Regions from separate parts of the Streptomyces sp. NPDC092369 genome, predicted to be linked through region 2. Evidence: riboswitches for the same ligand, from Rfam matches in the RefSeq annotation. Region 2 holds a riboswitch; each other region holds the start of a gene.

Region 1 (4,204 bases), on a different contig from region 2:
GGACGGTCAGAACGGTCCGGATGCCGTCGGCACCGGTGACGTACGGACTGATCGCGTTGTGCTGTCTGGTCTTCGCGGTCGGCCCGGCCTCGGGACTGAATCCGGCCTACGGCTCCGGGGACGCGCTGCTCGCCGCGCAGCGGGCCTATTTCCACCGCTGGGGCGTGGTCCCGGCGGACCTCTTCGCGGACCCCGCCGGCTCCGCCCTCACCCCCGCCACGGCCCTCTTCATCCACGGCAGCTGGGTCCACCTGCTCGGCAACATGCTCTTCCTCTACGTCTTCGGCGTGCTGACCGAGGAGCGGATGGGCCGCGTGCAGTTCACGCTCTTCTACCTCGTCTGCGGCTATCTCGCCCTGCTGGGGTACGCGGCCGCCAACTCCTCCTCCGACCAGTCCCTGGTGGGAGCGTCGGGGGCGATCTCGGCGATCCTGGGCGCGTTTCTGTACCTGTTCCCCGGGGCGCGGGTGACGAGCCTGCTGCCGTTCCTGTTCTTTCTGCCGATGCGGTTTCCCGCGTGGGTGGTGCTGCCGTTCTGGGCGGCGCTGCAGTGGGTGGCGGCGGGGCGGGCGGAGCAGGGGCCCGGGGTGGCGTATCTGGCCCACCTGGTGGGCTTCTCGCTGGGCTTCGGCTACGCGTGGGCCCGTTTCCGCCGTAGGACTAGAGTAAGGGCCGCCCCAGCTCCGGCCCCCGAGGGAGAGAACCAGCCGTGATCACCGCGATCGTCCTCATCAAGACCAGCGTGGACCGGATCCCCGAGATCGCGGAGTCGATTGCCTCGCTGGAATCTGTGAGCGAGGTGTTCTCCGTGACGGGTACGTATGACTTGATCGCGATGGTTCGGGTCAAGGAGCACGAGGACCTCGCCGAGGTGATCCCTGGGCGTATCAGCAAGATCCCCGGGGTTGAGGGCACGGACACGCATGTGGCGTTTCGGACGTACTCCCAGCATGACCTTGAGGCGGCTTTTGCTATCGGGTTGGACTCGTGATCGGCGCCCAATCGTCTGCGGAGCGCGGTTCGTGTGCGACTGCCGGCCGGATGTGGCTGGTCGCGCAGATCCCCGCGCCCCTTAGGAGCCTCTAGCCCACCGTCGGGACGCAGCGGCCGTTCTCCGTCGTGTACTTCCACTTCGCGCCGTCAGTCACCAGTTCCTTGACGGCGTTGATGAAGCGCTCGACGTGCTCGTCGGGGGTGCCCGCGCCGAAGCTCACCCGGATCGCGTTGAGGGACTTCTCGCCCGGGGCCGCCTCGGGGGCGCCGCATTCACCCTGGGTCTGGGGGTCGGTGCCCAGGAGGGTGCGGAGCAGGGGGTGGGCGCAGAAGAGGCCGTCGCGGACGCCGATGCCGTACTCGGCCGAGAGGGCGGCGGCGAAGTGGGAGCTGTTCCAGCCGTCGACGACGAAGGAGATCACGCCCACGCGCGGGGCGTCGTCGCCGAAGAGGGACAGGACCTTCACCTGCGGGACCTCCGCCAGGCCCGCCCGCACCTTCTCGATCAGGTGCTGCTCGCGTGCGACCAGCGTGTCGAAGCCCGCCTCGGTCAGCGCCTTGCAGGCCGACGCGATGGAGTAGGCGCCGATGACGTTCGGGGAGCCCGCTTCGTGCCGCGCGGCGGTCTCGTGCCACTCCACGTCCACTCCCCCGTCCTCGCGCCGGGCGACCTTGCGGCTGGCGCCGCCGCCCGCGAGGTAGGGGTCGGCGGCCTGGAGCCAGTCGGCGCGGCCGGCCAGGACGCCGGAGCCGAAGGGGGCGTAGAGCTTGTGGCCGGAGAAGGCGATCCAGTCGACGTCGAGGTCCTGGACGGAGACCGGGTGGTGCGGGGCGAGTTGGGCGGCGTCCAGGACGATCCGCGCGCCGTGGGCGTGCGCGGCGGCGGCCAGTTCGCGGACCGGCCACAGCTCGCCGGTGACGTTCGAGGCGCCCGTGACGCAGACCAGGGCCGGACCGTAGGGGTCCCGGTCGGCGAGGGCCTTTTCGAGGGTCTCGACGGCCTGGGCCGGGGTGCGCGGGGCGTTGAGGTAGGTGACGCGGGCGTCCTGCCAGGGCAGCAGCGAGGCGTGGTGCTCGGTCTCGAAGACGAAGACCTGGCAGTCGGCGGGCAGGGCCGCGGCGAGGAGGTTGAGGGAGTCCGTGGTGGAGCGGGTGAAGATCAGCTGGTCGTCGGGGCGGCAGTCGAGGAACTCCTCGACCGTCTTCCGCGCGTTCTCGAAGAGGTCGGTGGAGAGTTGCGAGAGGTAGCCCGCCCCGCGGTGGACGCTGCCGTAGTACGGGGCGTAGGCCGCCACGTCGTCCCAGACGCGCTGGAGGGCGGGGGCGCTGGCCGCGTAGTCGAGTGCCGCGTAGGTGACCTCGCCGCCCGTGACGAGCGGGACGGTGACGTCCCGGCCCAGAACGGGCAGCTGGGCACAAATGGTCTGGGCGGCGGCAGTGGTGGAGACAGACATGGCGAACTCCCGTGAGAGGCAAGGCGGTTCCGCCGTGCGAGCAGGCTGGGCTCAAGCACGGAGGGGTGAAAGGGGGTGTGCGGAGGCGGGGCTCGACGCCCTATCGCATTCGCTTGCTCACGGAGAACTCCCTCGATGACCAGGACCCCTGGTGTCTTTCGAGGGGCCCGCGCTTGCCGCAGACCTCGCTGCCTACGGCCTGGTCTTCACCCGGGGCACCCCGCCACGGACGGAGGGTTGCCGGACAGTCGGCCGGGGCCTCATGACTGTCACTCATGACCTGGTCCGAAAACTTACGCGATGTGATCGTCGTCCCGCAACCCGTGTCCGGATCGCGGGACGACCACCGCCGTACCGCTACGCGTTGCTGGCTGCCGCCCAGCGTTCCAGAGTCCGCTTGGCGGCGCCCGAGTCGATCGACTCCGCCGCCTTCTCCATCCCGGCCCTGAGCCGGTCCGCCAGCGGCCCGTCCTGCGCCTCCAGGGCCACCAGGGCGGCTGCCGAGTTCAGGAGTACGGCGTCCCGCACCGGGCCCGTCTCGCCGTCCAGGAGCCGGCGGGCGACGGCCGCGTTGTACTCGGGGTCGGCGCCGCGCAGCGCCTCCACCGGGACCAGCGGGAGGCCCACGTCACGGGGGTCGAAGGTCTCCTCGGTGACCTTGCCGTCGCGGACGATCCACACCCGGGAGGTGGCCGTGGTCGTCAGCTCGTCGAGGCCGTCGTCACCCCGGAACACCAGGGAGGAGTTGCCGCGCTCGGCGAAGACGCCCGCGATGATGGGCGCCATCCGCGGGTCGGCGACCCCGACCGCCTGGGCGCGCACCTTGGCGGGGTTGGTGAGCGGGCCGAGCGCGTTGAACACCGTGCGAATGCCCAACTGGCCGCGCGCGGCGCCCGCGTGACGCAGGGCCGGGTGGAACTTGATCGCGAAACAGAAGGTGATCCCGGCCTCCTCGGCGACCTCGGCCACCCGCTTCGGGGTCAGCTCCAGGTTGACGCCGAGACGCTCCAGGACGTCGGAGGCGCCGGACGCGGAGGACGCGGCGCGGTTGCCGTGCTTGACGACCTTCGCGCCCGTGCCGGCGATCACGATCGAGGACATCGTGGAGATGTTCACCGTCTTCGCGCCGTCGCCGCCGGTCCCGACGATGTCCACCGTCTTCCCGGACACCTCGATCACGTTGGCGTGCGCGTACATCGCGCGCACCAGACCGGTGATCTCCTCGACGGTCTCGCCCTTGGCCCGCAGCGCCACCACGAACCCGGCGATCTGCGCGTCCGTCGCCTCGCCCCGCATGATCTGGTCCATCGCCCAGAAGGTGGCGTCGGCGTCCTGGTCCCTGCCGTACAGCAGGGAGTTCAGTACCTCGGGCCAGGAACGGGCCGCCGCGGTGTCGCCTCCAGCGGGGGTCACAGCGCTCATACGGCCGCTCCTGGGTGTCGTAGAAATGTGCGTCGGGACGTGCGTCGAAAGACGTGCACCACCCTATCCAGCGCGCGGCACGGCGAAGGGCCCCGTCCGGTGTTCGGACGGGGCCCTTCGACTGTGGCGTGGCGACGCCTCAGCGATCAGTGGTGGCCGTGGCCGCTCGTGATCTCCTTGTACTCCTCGACGGTGGGCTTGGGGATCTGGGACTCCTCGCCGTAGTACGCCTCGCTCAGCTTGGCGCGCAGCTTCTCGGTGCCCTTGACCTTGCGCTCGACGCCGTTCTCGTCGACCGTGGCGCCGATCGCGGCCGGCACGTACTGCTCGTGCGC
Region 2 (4,204 bases):
CAGGTACCCCTGCGTATTGGGCACCGCGACGTCCGGCTGCGTACGGCCGGCCGTGTCCGTGGCGCGGGCCAGCAGGTGGGTGGCACCGGGTGCCTCGGGCCGCCAGTTCAGGGACCAGCGGGTCCACGTGCCGGTACGGGGACGGTCGTTCAGGTGGGCGCGCCGCCAGCTCGCCCCGCCGTCGGTGCTGATGTCGACGCGGTCCACAGCACCCGCGCCCGACCACGAGCGCCCGTGCAGCACGTGCCGGCGGCCCGCCGCGAACGTGGCCCCGCTCGCCAACTCGAAGGCGCTCTTGATGGCCTGCCGGGTGAGCGGGGCACTGCCGCCCTCCGGGTAGGAGGGACCGAACAGTCGGTAGAACGTAATGTTCCAGGGCGAGAGGAGCGGCTGCGCGGACACCTCGATGTCGCCGACCCACTTGATCGACGCGATCCCCACCCAGGACGGCACCAGCACCCGCACCGGGTACCCGTGGTCGTACGGCAGTGGCTCGCCGTTCATCTCGTACGCGAGCAGCACGTCGTCCAGCGCCTTGGCCAGCGGCAGCGGACGGCGTACGCGGCCCAGGCTCTCGCCACCGCTGACGTACTCGGCGTCCAGGCCGCGCGGTTGCACGTCCACGGCGTTGCGGGACAGTCCGGCCCTGCGCAGTACGTCGGCCAGGCGCACCCCGCGCCAGCGCGCGACGCCGATCGCTCCCAGGGTCCACGCGGTGCCGGTGACCGTGTCGCCCTGCTGGGTCGTGTAGTAGGAGCGGCCGTTGCCGGCGCACTCGACGAACGCGGTACGGGTGACGGACGGCAGGGCGCGCAGATCGTCGTAGCCGAACTCCACCGGGCGGTCCTCGCCGGGAGCTCCCCGCAGTCCGCTCCCCCACAGCCGCAGCCGCCAGTCGTCGGCCTCAAGGACGGGGGTGGCGGTGTGGTTGCGCACGAAGAACAGGTCGTTGGGGGTGTGATGGCCGATTCCGCGCAACGCCTCCCAGCGGGTCTCGGCGTTGGTGCCGCGCTCGATGAACCACTCGGGCGGCAGGGGTTTGACGATGCCGGGAACGGCGGCGCGGGCGGGCCTGGTACCGCCGAGTGCGGTCCCGGCGGCGGTGGCGGCGAGCAGCGTGAGCAGTCGTCGGCGGCTGACCCCGTCGGCCCTGGCCTCACCGGCCAGCCACTGGTTCAACCTGCGGCGGTCGTAGTCGGTTTCGTGGCGGTGACCGGGCGGGGGAACGGGTGTCGGCATGGCGGTTCCTCGTCATGTCTGAGCGAAGAGTGCGGGCGGCACGGAGGATCGCGAGACGTGCCGGTGGATGCACAACCGGCTTGTCCTGCGCGGCTGTTGGCAGAGGTGCGAGAAGGTGCTCGATCAGCCGGTCGGTCGACACAGCGCGGCGGCCACGCGGACGAGGTCCACGGCGCGGCGACGGGTCAGCGACTGCGACAACGGCATGGCGGGATGCAAACACGCGGAGCGGAAGGTGTCAACGAGGCGTTGGCATCCGCCCGCACGGCAGCGCGGGGAGGGTGGTTGACGGGTGAAGCGCTCCATTGACGTATGACGACGTCGATCCGTATGATCACGAACGGCATCGAGTGTCAGCGTCAAGCCCTGGCTTGCTGACCGGCAACCCTCCGACGCGGTGGGGTGCTCCAGGTGAAAGCCCGGCAGGATCACCGACGATCTCTGCAAGCGCGGGACCCCTTGGCCGGGGCGGAGATGTGGAGGACGGTCGTGCGACACAGCAGTGACCTGAACGCCTTCTCCTGGCTCTCCCGTCGACGTCACATCGACCTTCAGCGCTTCGCCGGCTGTCTCTGTCGCAGCTGACCGTTTGTCCGCGTCGCAGCCGACCGCCCCGACCACGTCCGTCCGACGTCCGTCGCGGCCCGTAGGCATTCCCGCCTGACTTCCTGAACTGCACTGCCCCGTCATCGGCGTTGCGCCGACCGGTGCGGCCTGCCCGCGCGCGGTCGCGATCCCCCGGGGGGGCACACGCGTAGTGACACGAGTAGGAGCACCCTCCGTGACAGCACATCCGGATTTCCGACCCACCCGGTGGGCGGCACTGGCCGCCCTCCTGACCACCAGCGTCCTTCTGACCGCCTGCGGCTCCGGCGGCGACGGCTCGGACAGCGGCAGCGGCAGCGGCAGCGGCAGCGGCCCGGCGAAGTCCGGTGGCTCCTTGACCTTCGCGGTGGGCTCCGACGCCGGCTGCGTGGACCCGCAGCAGGTGGCCAGCAACGACACCATCTACTCGGTGCGGCAGATCGTGGACTCCCTCACCGACCAGGACCCGCAGACCGGCAAGATCGTGCCGTGGCTGGCGAAGAGCTGGGACATCAGCTCCGACGCGACGACGTTCACCTTCCATCTCCGATCGGGTGTCACCTTCAGTGACGGGTCCAGGCTGACCGCGCAGGTGGTCAAGGACAACTTCGACGCGGTCCCGAAGCTGGGTGCCCTCGGCACTCTCGCCGAGGGCTATCTGAGTGGCGTCAAGAGCACCACCGTGGTCGACCCGCTCACCGTCAAGGTGACCTTCCAGCAGCCCAACGCCCAGTTCCTGCAGGCCACTTCGACGCACTCGCTGGGCATCGAGTCCTCTGCGAGCGCGAAGAGGACCCCGCAGCAGAAGTGCAGCGAGGGAGTGGTCGGCTCCGGGCCCTTCGTCCTGAAGCAGTACGTCCAGAACCAGTCGATCACCCTGGCCAAGCGCACGGGTTACACCTGGGGTTCCTCGCTGTGGAGCAAGAAGGGCGAGGCCTATCTCGACAAGCTGGTGTTCAAGGTGGTGCCCGAGGCGGGCGTGCGGGCCGGCAGCCTCCAGTCCGGTCAGGTGGACGCGATCAGCAGCGTCGGCAAGGCCAACGAGGCGGCGCTGAAGGGCGGCCCGGTGACCCTGGCGCGACGGGCCAATCCCGGTGCGGTGTTCAACCTGGCGCTCAACAACTCCCGGCCGGCCCTCAAGGACGTCAAGGTGCGGCAGGCGATCCAGTACGCCGTCAACCGGCAGGAGATCGCCGACGCCGTCTTCCCCACCGGCACCCATCCGGCCACCAGCATCCTGGCGCGCACCACACCGGACTACGAGGACCTGGGCAGCGACCTCGGGTTCGACGCGGCCAAGGCCAAGTCACTGCTGGACTCGGCCGGTTGGAAGACGGGTGGCGACGGCATCCGCACGAAGGGCGGCGCCAAGCTGAGCCTGACCGTCAAGTGGTTCGCCAACGCGGCCACCAACCAGCCGGCGCTGGAACTGATCCAGCAGCAGCTCAAGGCCGTCGGCATCGACGTGGTGCTCAAGGAGTTGCAGATCTCCCAGATCGCGACCGTGCAGCAGAGCGGTGACTTCGACGGCCTGTGGGGGAACCTCACCCGGGCCGACCCCGACATCCTGCGCACGCTGTACTCCACCGGGTTGGCCAACACCTACCGCCTCCCGAAGAGCTCGCTGGACACGGCGCTGACCCGGCAGGCGGCCACGACCGACGCGGCCAAGCGGAAGGAACTGGCCGGAACGGCACAGCAGTTGATCGTGACGAACGCGTACGTCGTACCCGTGGTGGAGCTGCAGACCCAGCTGGGCGTGTCGACGAAGGTGCACAACCTGGACTTCGACGCCTCCAGCCGGATCCAGCTGCACGACACCTGGATCGGTTAGATCGTGCGCGGCTATGTGATCAAGCGCGTCGCGCAGGCGATCGGTGTGCTGTGGGCGGCGTACACGGTGTCGTTCCTGGTGCTGGACTTCCTGCCCGGTGACCCGGTCTCGGCGATGGCCGGGGCCGGGGCGGACTCCGGGCAGGTCGATCCGGCCCAACTCGCCGCGCTGCGCCACCAGTACGGCTTCGACAAGCCGGTCCTGGCGCAGTACGCCGACTACCTCGGCAAGGCGGTCCGCGGTGACTTCGGCGACGCGGTCTCCACCGGCCGGCCGGTGACCTCGACGCTCGCGGACGCGCTGCCCCAGACACTGCAGTTGACCGGTGCCGCGCTGCTGCTCGCGGTGGTCCTCGGCGGCGGTCTGGCCATACTGGCCACCTACACCTCGCAGCGCTGGCTGCGCCAACTGCTGCTGTCCTTGCCGCCGTTGGGAGTGTCCGTACCGACGTTCTGGACCGGCCTGCTGCTCGTCGAGACCTTCTCCTTCCGGTTGCACTGGTTTCCGGCCTTCGGCAACGACGGACTGCGCGGGCTGGTCCTGCCG
Region 3 (4,204 bases), on a different contig from region 2:
AGTCCGGCGGCTTCCTCACCGACAGCCCGACGGACGACGACGCCGCCCGGGCCGACGTGAACTGAACGGGACACCGCAGCCCGGCGGGGCACCGGAACCGAACGGGACACCGACCGGTCGGTGGACGCCCTCTTGACGCCGCAGCCAGGGGGATCGACACTCCAGAAGGGAATCCTAGTGAACAGGTAGGGAATGACATGAGGCGCCTTGGACCGGTCACCGTACGCGTGAGCCGCTCGCCTCTCCTCACCTCCCGCCGCCACATCGATCTGCTGCGCGTCTGCAGCGCGATCAGCCGCCTCGGCTGAGCCGCGCCCCTCCCGTGCCCGCGACGCCCACGCGTCGTCCCGCGACCGGACGCCACCGGCGTCGTCCGACCGCCGCGCACGGCTGAGCCCGGCCCCTTCCCGTCCGACGTCGCTACCGCCGCGCGCACGTCCGCGCCCGCTCCCGGGGAGAGTCATGTCCGTCACACCGCTGGCCGCCCACACCACCGCTCCGTCCACGCCCGCCTTCCGGGGCCGCATCGGCGGCGATCCGCGCAGCGGCCACTACGCCGTTCCGCGCCGCTACCGCCTCCATCTGTCCACCGCGTGTCCCGACGGCCTGCGCATCGCCGTCACCCACAGCCTGCTCGGCCTGGACACCGTCTGTCCGGCCACCTACCTGCCCGCCGTCCCCGACTCCGCGGAGGACGGCCACTCCGTGCTGCGCCCGCTGTACGAGGCGAGCGCCCACCGGTACTCAGGACCGGCCGTCGGACCGGTGCTCAGCGACGACTGGTCCGGGCGGATCGTCAGCACCCACGCCCCGGACATCACCCGCGACCTCGCCCGCCGCTTCGGCGCCGACCGGCTCTCGCTCTACCCGTGCGGCGCCGAGTCGGAGATCGAGGCCGTCGAGCGGATGTGCGCACAGGACATCGAGGGGGCCGCCCAGCGCGCCGGACAGTCCGACGGCGAGCAGACGGAGCGGGACGCGGCCCTGGAGACGCTGCTGGAGTCGCTGGGCGCGCTGGAGCGCTGGCTCGTCGGCCGCGAATACATGATTCGGGATCAGATCACCGCCGCCGACGTCGAGTTGTGGGTCACGCTGGTCCAGCTCGACACCGTGCACCGCGACCACCTCGACGCCTCCGCGGTCCAGCGCATCGCCGACCACCCCACTCTGTGGGCGTACGCCCGCCGCCTGGCCGCCCACCCCGCCTTCGGCACCCACCTCGACCTGGACGGGATCGCCCGCCGCCATCACGCCCGTTGCCGGGGACTGGAGGCGGCCGGCGCGGCCGTGCAGATCCTCGACTGGGCGGCCCACGCGGCCCGATAGCCGTCGCACAGCGGCTCCACAGCCGTTCCAGTCGGTGGACCGGCGTTGACATTCGTTCGGGCAAGTGTCTTGAATATCGCCCAGAACGGTCATGAGTGTCAGCGACAAGCCCTGGCTTGCTGACCGGCAACCCTCGCACCGCGGTGGGGTGCCCCAGGTGACGACCGGACCGGATGACGTTTCGGTAAGCGCGCGGCCCCTTTCGGGGGGCCACCCAACAGTGACAGGTGACGCCATGTACGCAGCTCCCAGGACGGCCGCATGCCGCCCGCAGGGCTGCGTACCGTCGTACGCGAACCTGTTCGTCGCCGACCGCGCCGTCGATCTGCTCCGGGTCAGCAGCGCACTGTGTACCGCACCGGGCCGCGCCCGCTGTCGGGGCTGACGACCACCGCTCAGCCCGCGCACCTCTGACGCACACCCGCCTCCGCCGGTGTGCAGTTCCCCTCCCCGCCCCCAGTCCCGCGCAGCCGCGCGCGCCGCCCGTCGTCGCGCGTCCACCGCCGGGGTCCGGGGTGTCCGAACCTGCCGGAGCCCACTATGAGTGAACCCCCTGGCGCAGCCGTGTCCCTCGCCGAGGCACCGCCTGCCGACGAACCGTCAAAACCCCTCACGGCACAGCGAGTTCAGCCGCTGCGCCGACCGGGACGCTGGATCGCCACCGCGGTCGTGCTGGTCCTCGCGATCCAGTTCGTGCACGGCCTGGCGACCAACCCGTTCTACCAGTGGGACCGCTTCGGATACTGGTTCCTGCGGCCGACCATCCTCGACGGCCTGCTCATCACCCTCGAAGTGGCCGCCTACAGCGCGGTGCTCGGCCTCCTCGGCGGCATCCTGCTCGCCCTGGCCAGGCTCTCCAAGTCCCCGGTGCTGCGCGCGGTGAGCTGGACCTACGTCTGGGCCCTGCGCTCGATCCCGCTGATCGTGGTGCTGCTCTTCCTCTACAACTTCAGCGCCCTGTACAAGACGTTGAGTGTCGGCGTCCCCTTCGGGCCCGCCTTCTTCTCCTTCGACGAGTCGAAGCTGGCCACCGACATGGTCGTCGCCGTCATCGGCCTCAGCCTCAACGAGGCGGCCTACGCGGCCGAAGTGGTCCGCGGCGGCATCCTCTCCGTCGACCAGGGCCAGCACGAGGCGGCCTCCGCCCTCGGCCTGCCCAAGAGCTACCAGTTCCGCAGGATCGTCTTCCCGCAGGCGCTGCGCTCCATCACCCCGAACTACGTCAACCAGCTGATCGGCCTGATCAAGAGCACCTCGCTGGTCTTCTACGTCTCCCTGCTGGACCTGTTCGGCTCCGCGCAGACGATGGGCTCCACCTATCCCGGCGACATCGTGCCGCTGCTCCTGGTCGTCACCGTCTGGTACCTGATCCTGACCAGCGTGGTGTCCGTCATCCAGTTCTACGTCGAGCGGTACTACGCCCGGGGCGCCACGCGCTCCCTGCCGCCGACCCCGATCCAGAAGCTCCGCACCGGCCTCACCGATCTGCGGGCCCGCATCCGCCGGGAGGCCGCCGTATGAGCGCGAACACACTTCAGTCACCGGTGGATGTCGTCCCGGCCGCCGTCGAGGTGCACGACGTGCACAAGTGGTACGGCGCCCACCGGGTGCTGGACGGCGTCGACCTGACCGTACGGCCCGGCGAGGTCACCGTCGTCCTCGGCCCGTCCGGCTCCGGGAAGTCCACGCTGCTGCGGGTCATCAACCACCTGGAGAAGCCGGAGATCGGCTACGTCAGCGTCAACGGCGAACTGATCGGTGTGAAGCGCCAGGGGGAGAGGCTGAAGGAGCTGAGCGAGCGGGCCATCCTCGCCCAGCGCAGCCGGATCGGCTTCGTCTTCCAGAACTTCAACCTGTTCCCGCACCTGACCGTCCTCGACAACGTGGCCGCGGCCCCGGTCGCCACCGGCCGGCTCGGCAAGCCCGAAGCCCTGGAACTGGCCCGCGAGTTGCTCGGCCGGGTGGGGCTCGGCGAGAAGGCCGGCGCCTATCCGCGACAGCTGTCCGGGGGCCAGCAGCAGCGCGTCGCCATCGCACGCGCCCTCGCCCTGCGGCCCGGCGTCATCCTCTTCGACGAGCCGACCTCCGCCCTCGACCCCGAACTCGTGGGTGAAGTCCTCGCCGTCATCAAGGACTTGGCGACCAGCGGCACCACCCTCGTCATCGTCACCCACGAGATCGGCTTCGCCCGCGAGGTCGCCGACCGGGTCGTCTTCATCGACGGCGGAAAGATCGTCGAGCAGGGCCCGCCCCACGAGGTCCTCGACAAGCCGCAGCACGAACGGACCCGCGACTTCCTCAGCAAGGTCCTCTGAACCCCCCTCTTCACCTACCGCCACTTTCCAAGTCCCGAACACCGAACCTAGGAACAGCCATGTCTCCCCTCAGCCTTCGCAGCAGACTCACTCGCGGACTCACCGCCGGCACCGTCGTCGCCGCCCTCGCCGGCGGGCTCGCCGCCTGCGGGGGAGACAGCGACGCGGCCACCACGACCGACAACGCCGCCGCCGGTTCGGTGACCGTGGGTGCCCTGTCCCTCGGCGCCGCCAAGGAGACCACGCTGAAGGTCTCCGAAGTGAAGTCGATCAGCGCCGAGTTGCCCAAGGACATAGCCAAGAGCGGCAAGCTGGAGATCGGCGTCGGCTTCCTGCCCGCCGGCTCACCGCCGCTCGGCTACGTCGGCTCGGACCAGAAGACCCTCACCGGTTCGGAGACCGACATCGGCCGCCTGGTCGCCGCCGTCCTCGGCCTCAAGCCCGAGCTGAAGAACTCCACTTGGGAGAACCTCTTCATCGGCCTGGACAGCGGCAAGGTCCAGGTCGCCTTCTCCAACGTGACCGACACCGAGGAGCGCAAGGCGAAGTACGAGTTCGCCTCC
Region 4 (4,204 bases), on a different contig from region 2:
AAGTCGTCCTTCACATGGAGGACCACCGGGGTCCAACCCGGCGTCCCGTAGAGGGAGTTGATCTCGTCCGCGACCCGCTGCACCTCGGCGGTGTAGTCCCGGTACACGGCGAGGTCCTGCCGCGAGGGGTAGGCGAAGGCCACGTGCACGACCCGCTCCCGCCACTCGGGGCGGTCGTCGAGCAGCTGCCGGTACGCCAGCAGCCCGCGCACGATGTTCTTCGACAGCTCGGTCCGGTCCACCCGGACCACCGTCTTCCGGCCCGCGCCGATCTCCTCGCGCAGGGCCCCCATCCGCTCCTCGACGTCCGCCTCGTGCGAGCGGGCGTGCAGGAACTCGGCGTCCGCACCGAGGCTGTGGACACCGATGAGCGTCCGGCGGGTGATCCGCTCCTGGTGGGAGGTCCCGTCCTTCCCCACGTGCTCGATGGCCCGCGGGGCGCCCGAGGGCCACGTGGAGAGCCAGCGATCGGTGTCGACCTCGCCCGCACAGTTCTGGAACGCCGTCGCCCAGCGCCAGGTCAGGAACGCCACCCGGTCCGCCCCGAGCATCCCCTCCATCAGCCGCGCCCGGATGTCGTCGGGCAGCATCCGGAAGTAGTCCACCGGCGCCCACGGCGTGTGCGAGAAGTGCCCGATGCGCAGATCGGGGCGGAGTTCGCGCAGCATCCCGGGCACCAGACACAGGTGGTAGTCCTGCACCAGCACCGCCGCACCCTCGGCCGCCTCTTCGGCCAGCGCCTCGGCGAACGCGCGGTTGTACGTCTCGTACGACGCCCACTGACGCCGGAACTCCGCGTCGAAGACCGGCTCCAGCGGCGTCTGGTACAGCATGTGGTGCACGAACCACAGCACCGAGTTGGCGATGCCGTTGTAGGCGTCCGCGTGCACGTCGGCCGGGATGTCCAGCATCCGCACGCCGTCCTCGCCGACCCCGCGCCGCACGGCCTCGCGGTCGCCGTCGGACAGCGCCGAGCACACCCACAGCGCGCCCGCGTCCGGCCCGATCGCGGACAGTCCGGAGACCAGCCCGCCGCCACCGCGCCGGGCGGCGAGCGAGCCGTCCTCCCGGACGTCGTAGGAGACCGGGCCGCGGTTGGACGCGACCAATACCTGGGCAGCGCCCTGCGTGGAAGCCGTGGAAGCCATACGCCACAACCTAGCCCGGCCCGGAAACGCTCAAACGTGCGGACGCCCCCACGTGGGTGCCGTATACGGGCCGTGATTCTCGCAGTACGCGCGGTTGCGGCCCATATGCGGCGTGGGTCAGGCGACCTTGCGCTGCGCGTACTCCGCGATCTCCACCATCGGCGGCCGCTCCTCCGTGTCCACGGAGTACGTACGCGGCTCGAAACCGTCCGCGCCCCGCTCGAACTGGGTCAGCGAGGGGCGGATCAGGTGCCCGCGGGCCAGCCGGAGCTGCGCGGTGCGGTAGATCGCGGCGGACATCCGGCCCAGCGCCTGCCCGTCCTGGTGCCGGTGCTTGCGCACGCCGACGTCCACCTGGGCCAGGGCGTCGAGGCCCACCAGGTGCAGGGCGTCGACCAGCATGCCCAGTTCGACGCCGTACCCGACCGGGAACGGCAGCTGTTCCAGCAGGCTGCGGCGGGCCGCGTACTCACCGCCCAGCGGCTGCACGAAGCCGGCCAGCTGGGGCCAGTGCATGTTCAGCAGCGGGCGGGCCATCAGCTCGGTGACCCGGCCGCCCTGGCCCGCGGCGCCGCCGAGCGGGCGGTCGTACATCGCCTTGACGAGGTCGACGCCGGGGTCGGTGAGCAGCGGGCCGACGATGCCGGAGACGAAGTCCGAGGAGAACTCCTTCAGGTCGGCGTCGATGAAGCAGACGATGTCCCCGGTGGTGACCAGGAGCGAGCGCCACAGCACCTCGCCCTTGCCGGGCACGGGCGGGATGTGCGGCAGTATGTCGTCGCGGTGGACGACCCGTGCCCCGGCCGCCGCGGCGACCTCGGACGTGCGGTCGGTGGATCCCGAGTCGACGACGACGATCTCGTCGACGAGCGGGACCTGCTGCATGAGGTCGTGACGGATGACGGCGACGATGTCGCCGACGGTCTCCTCCTCGTTGAGCGCGGGCAGCACGACACTGACCGACTGGCCCGTGCGGTGCTTCGCGGCCAGGATCTTGTGGAGCGGGCGATCGGTCACGGACCAGGAGCGGGTGCTCAGCCAACGCTCGACTTCGTTCAGCACAGTGCGCGGCTCCTCTGCGTTCTCTCGGCGATTGGATCTTCTGTGATCCATCTCGCGGTTCGGACGGCTAGCTCAACTGTCCTGGCCTTCGGTTACAGTCTTGAACAACGCTGATGACCATCGCATGTCGGGGGTCGGAGGCGCCCACAATCGCTCATACAACCGCATACCGCTCATCCAGAGGGGCAGAGGGATACGGCCCGATGAAGCCCCGGCAACCCTCCAGCCGGTCTCGTAGATCAGTGTTGATCGTTCCGCGAGGCTCCCGGCTAGGGAAGGTGCCAAATCCGTCTCGCGACGAGATGCGTCGCGAGGAAGATGAGGAGAAAGGGCCTCGCCTCCATGGCTGTGCAGACTGTTGCAAGCACCACCGACTCCACCGTAGACCTCGGCCCGGCCGCGGCGCTCTCCTGCCGTGAGTGCGGCCACCGGGTACCGCTCGGACCGGTCTTCGCGTGCGAGGAGTGTTTCGGCCCGCTCGAGATCGCGTACGACTTCTCGGCCTACGAAACCGAGGAGCTCCGCAAGCGGATCGAAGCGGGTCCCGCGAACATCTGGCGTTACGCGCCGCTGCTGCCGGTCCCCGCGGACGTGGCGACCAAGCCGAACATCAACCCCGGCTGGACCAAGCTCGTCCAGGCCGACAACCTCGCGCGCGAGCTGGGTGTCGACGCCGGCAAGCTCTTCGTGAAGGACGACTCCGGCAACCCGACGCACTCCTTCAAGGACCGCGTCGTGGCGCAGGCCATCGAAGCGGCGCGCGCCTTCGACTTCACCACCCTCTCCTGCTCCTCCACCGGCAACCTGGCCGGCGCGGTCGGCGCCGCCGCCGCGCGCGCCGGTTTCCGCTCGTGCGTGTTCATCCCGCACGACCTGGAGCAGGGCAAGATCGTCATGGCCGCGATCTACGGCGGCGAGCTCGTCGGCATCGAGGGCAACTACGACGACGTGAACCGTTTCTGCTCCGAGCTGATCGGCGACCCGGCCGGCGAGGGCTGGGGCTTCGTCAACGTCAACCTGCGGCCGTACTACGCGGAGGGTTCCAAGACCCTGGCCTACGAGATCTGCGAGCAGCTCGGCTGGCGGCTGCCCGACCAGCTGGTCGTGCCGATCGCCTCCGGCTCGCAGCTCACGAAGATCGACAAGGGGCTGCAGGAGCTGATCAAGCTCGGCCTCGTCGAGGACAAGCCGTACAAGATCTTCGGCGCGCAGGCCGAGGGGTGCTCGCCGGTGTCCGTGGCCTACAAGGCCGGTCACGACGTGGTCCGCCCCCAGAAGCCGAACACCATCGCCAAGTCGCTGGCCATCGGCAACCCGGCGGACGGACCGTACGTTCTCGACATCGCGCGCCGCACGGGCGGTGCGGTGGAGGACGTGAACGACGAGCAGGTGGTCGATGCGATCAAGCTGCTGGCCCGCACCGAGGGTATTTTCGCGGAGACGGCCGGTGGCGTGACGGTCGGCGTCGCGAAGAAGCTGATCGAGAACGGTCTGCTCGACCCGACCAGGACCACGGTCGTACTGAACACCGGCGACGGCCTGAAGACCCTGGACGCGGTGGCCGGCACCGGTCTGACCGCCACCATCCGCCCGAACCTCGACTCCTTCCGAGAGGCAGGCCTCGCATCATGAGCGTTTCCGTCCGTATCCCGACCATCCTGCGTCCCTACACGGGTGGCGAGGCAGAGGTGACGGCCGAGGGCGCGACCCTCGGCGAGGTCATCGCCGATCTGGAGAAGAACCACACCGGTATCGCCGCGCGCGTACTGGACGATCAGGGCAAGCTGCGGCGGTTCGTCAATGTGTACGTGAATGACGACGACGTGCGGTTCGAGCAGGGGCTGGAGACGGTGACCCCGGACGGTGCGGGTGTCTCGATCATCCCGGCCGTCGCGGGTGGCTGATCCCGGCCGGATCGTGGCTGATAATTACCGTCGGTAATAGCGATTACCGAGAGTTCATCCGATTGCCCCCTCCGTGAGAGAAGCGGAGGG

The links. Region 2 has a riboswitch for S-adenosylmethionine ahead of ACIQI8_RS36810 (putative leader peptide). Riboswitches for the same ligand answer to the same signal wherever they lie in the genome.
Region 1: another riboswitch for S-adenosylmethionine. It lies ahead of ACIQI8_RS11865 (aminotransferase class V-fold PLP-dependent enzyme); the one in region 2 lies ahead of ACIQI8_RS36810 (putative leader peptide).
Region 3: another riboswitch for S-adenosylmethionine. It lies ahead of ACIQI8_RS04150 (amino acid ABC transporter permease); the one in region 2 lies ahead of ACIQI8_RS36810 (putative leader peptide).
Region 4: another riboswitch for S-adenosylmethionine. It lies ahead of thrC (threonine synthase); the one in region 2 lies ahead of ACIQI8_RS36810 (putative leader peptide).

The regions. Positions count from the first base shown of each region.
Region 1 is NZ_JBIVQP010000002.1:484,812-489,015, forward strand. It holds gene ACIQI8_RS11855 (rhomboid family intramembrane serine protease) at 1-713, shown strand, start outside; gene ACIQI8_RS11860 (Lrp/AsnC ligand binding domain-containing protein) at 710-991, shown strand; gene ACIQI8_RS11865 (aminotransferase class V-fold PLP-dependent enzyme) at 1,083-2,447, opposite strand; SAM riboswitch class IV at 2,612-2,728, opposite strand; gene trpD (anthranilate phosphoribosyltransferase) at 2,805-3,869, opposite strand; gene ACIQI8_RS11875 (cytochrome bc complex cytochrome b subunit) at 4,016-4,204, opposite strand, start outside.
Region 2 is NZ_JBIVQP010000007.1:409,412-413,615, forward strand. It holds gene ACIQI8_RS36805 (sulfite oxidase) at 1-1,239, opposite strand, end outside; SAM riboswitch class IV at 1,582-1,695, shown strand; gene ACIQI8_RS36810 (putative leader peptide) at 1,714-1,824, shown strand; gene ACIQI8_RS36815 (ABC transporter substrate-binding protein) at 2,021-3,658, shown strand; gene ACIQI8_RS36820 (ABC transporter permease) at 3,662-4,204, shown strand, end outside.
Region 3 is NZ_JBIVQP010000001.1:937,671-941,874, reverse strand. It holds gene ACIQI8_RS04165 (ABC transporter ATP-binding protein) at 1-65, shown strand, start outside; gene ACIQI8_RS04160 (putative leader peptide) at 198-308, shown strand; gene ACIQI8_RS04155 (glutathione S-transferase C-terminal domain-containing protein) at 463-1,326, shown strand; SAM riboswitch class IV at 1,414-1,523, shown strand; gene ACIQI8_RS04150 (amino acid ABC transporter permease) at 1,867-2,847, shown strand; gene ACIQI8_RS04145 (amino acid ABC transporter ATP-binding protein) at 2,844-3,641, shown strand; gene ACIQI8_RS04140 (ABC transporter substrate-binding protein) at 3,701-4,204, shown strand, end outside.
Region 4 is NZ_JBIVQP010000006.1:486,824-491,027, reverse strand. It holds gene ACIQI8_RS34135 (trehalose-6-phosphate synthase) at 1-1,148, opposite strand, end outside; gene ACIQI8_RS34130 (glucosyl-3-phosphoglycerate synthase) at 1,266-2,210, opposite strand; SAM riboswitch class I at 2,381-2,535, shown strand; gene thrC (threonine synthase) at 2,553-3,842, shown strand; gene ACIQI8_RS34120 (MoaD/ThiS family protein) at 3,839-4,114, shown strand.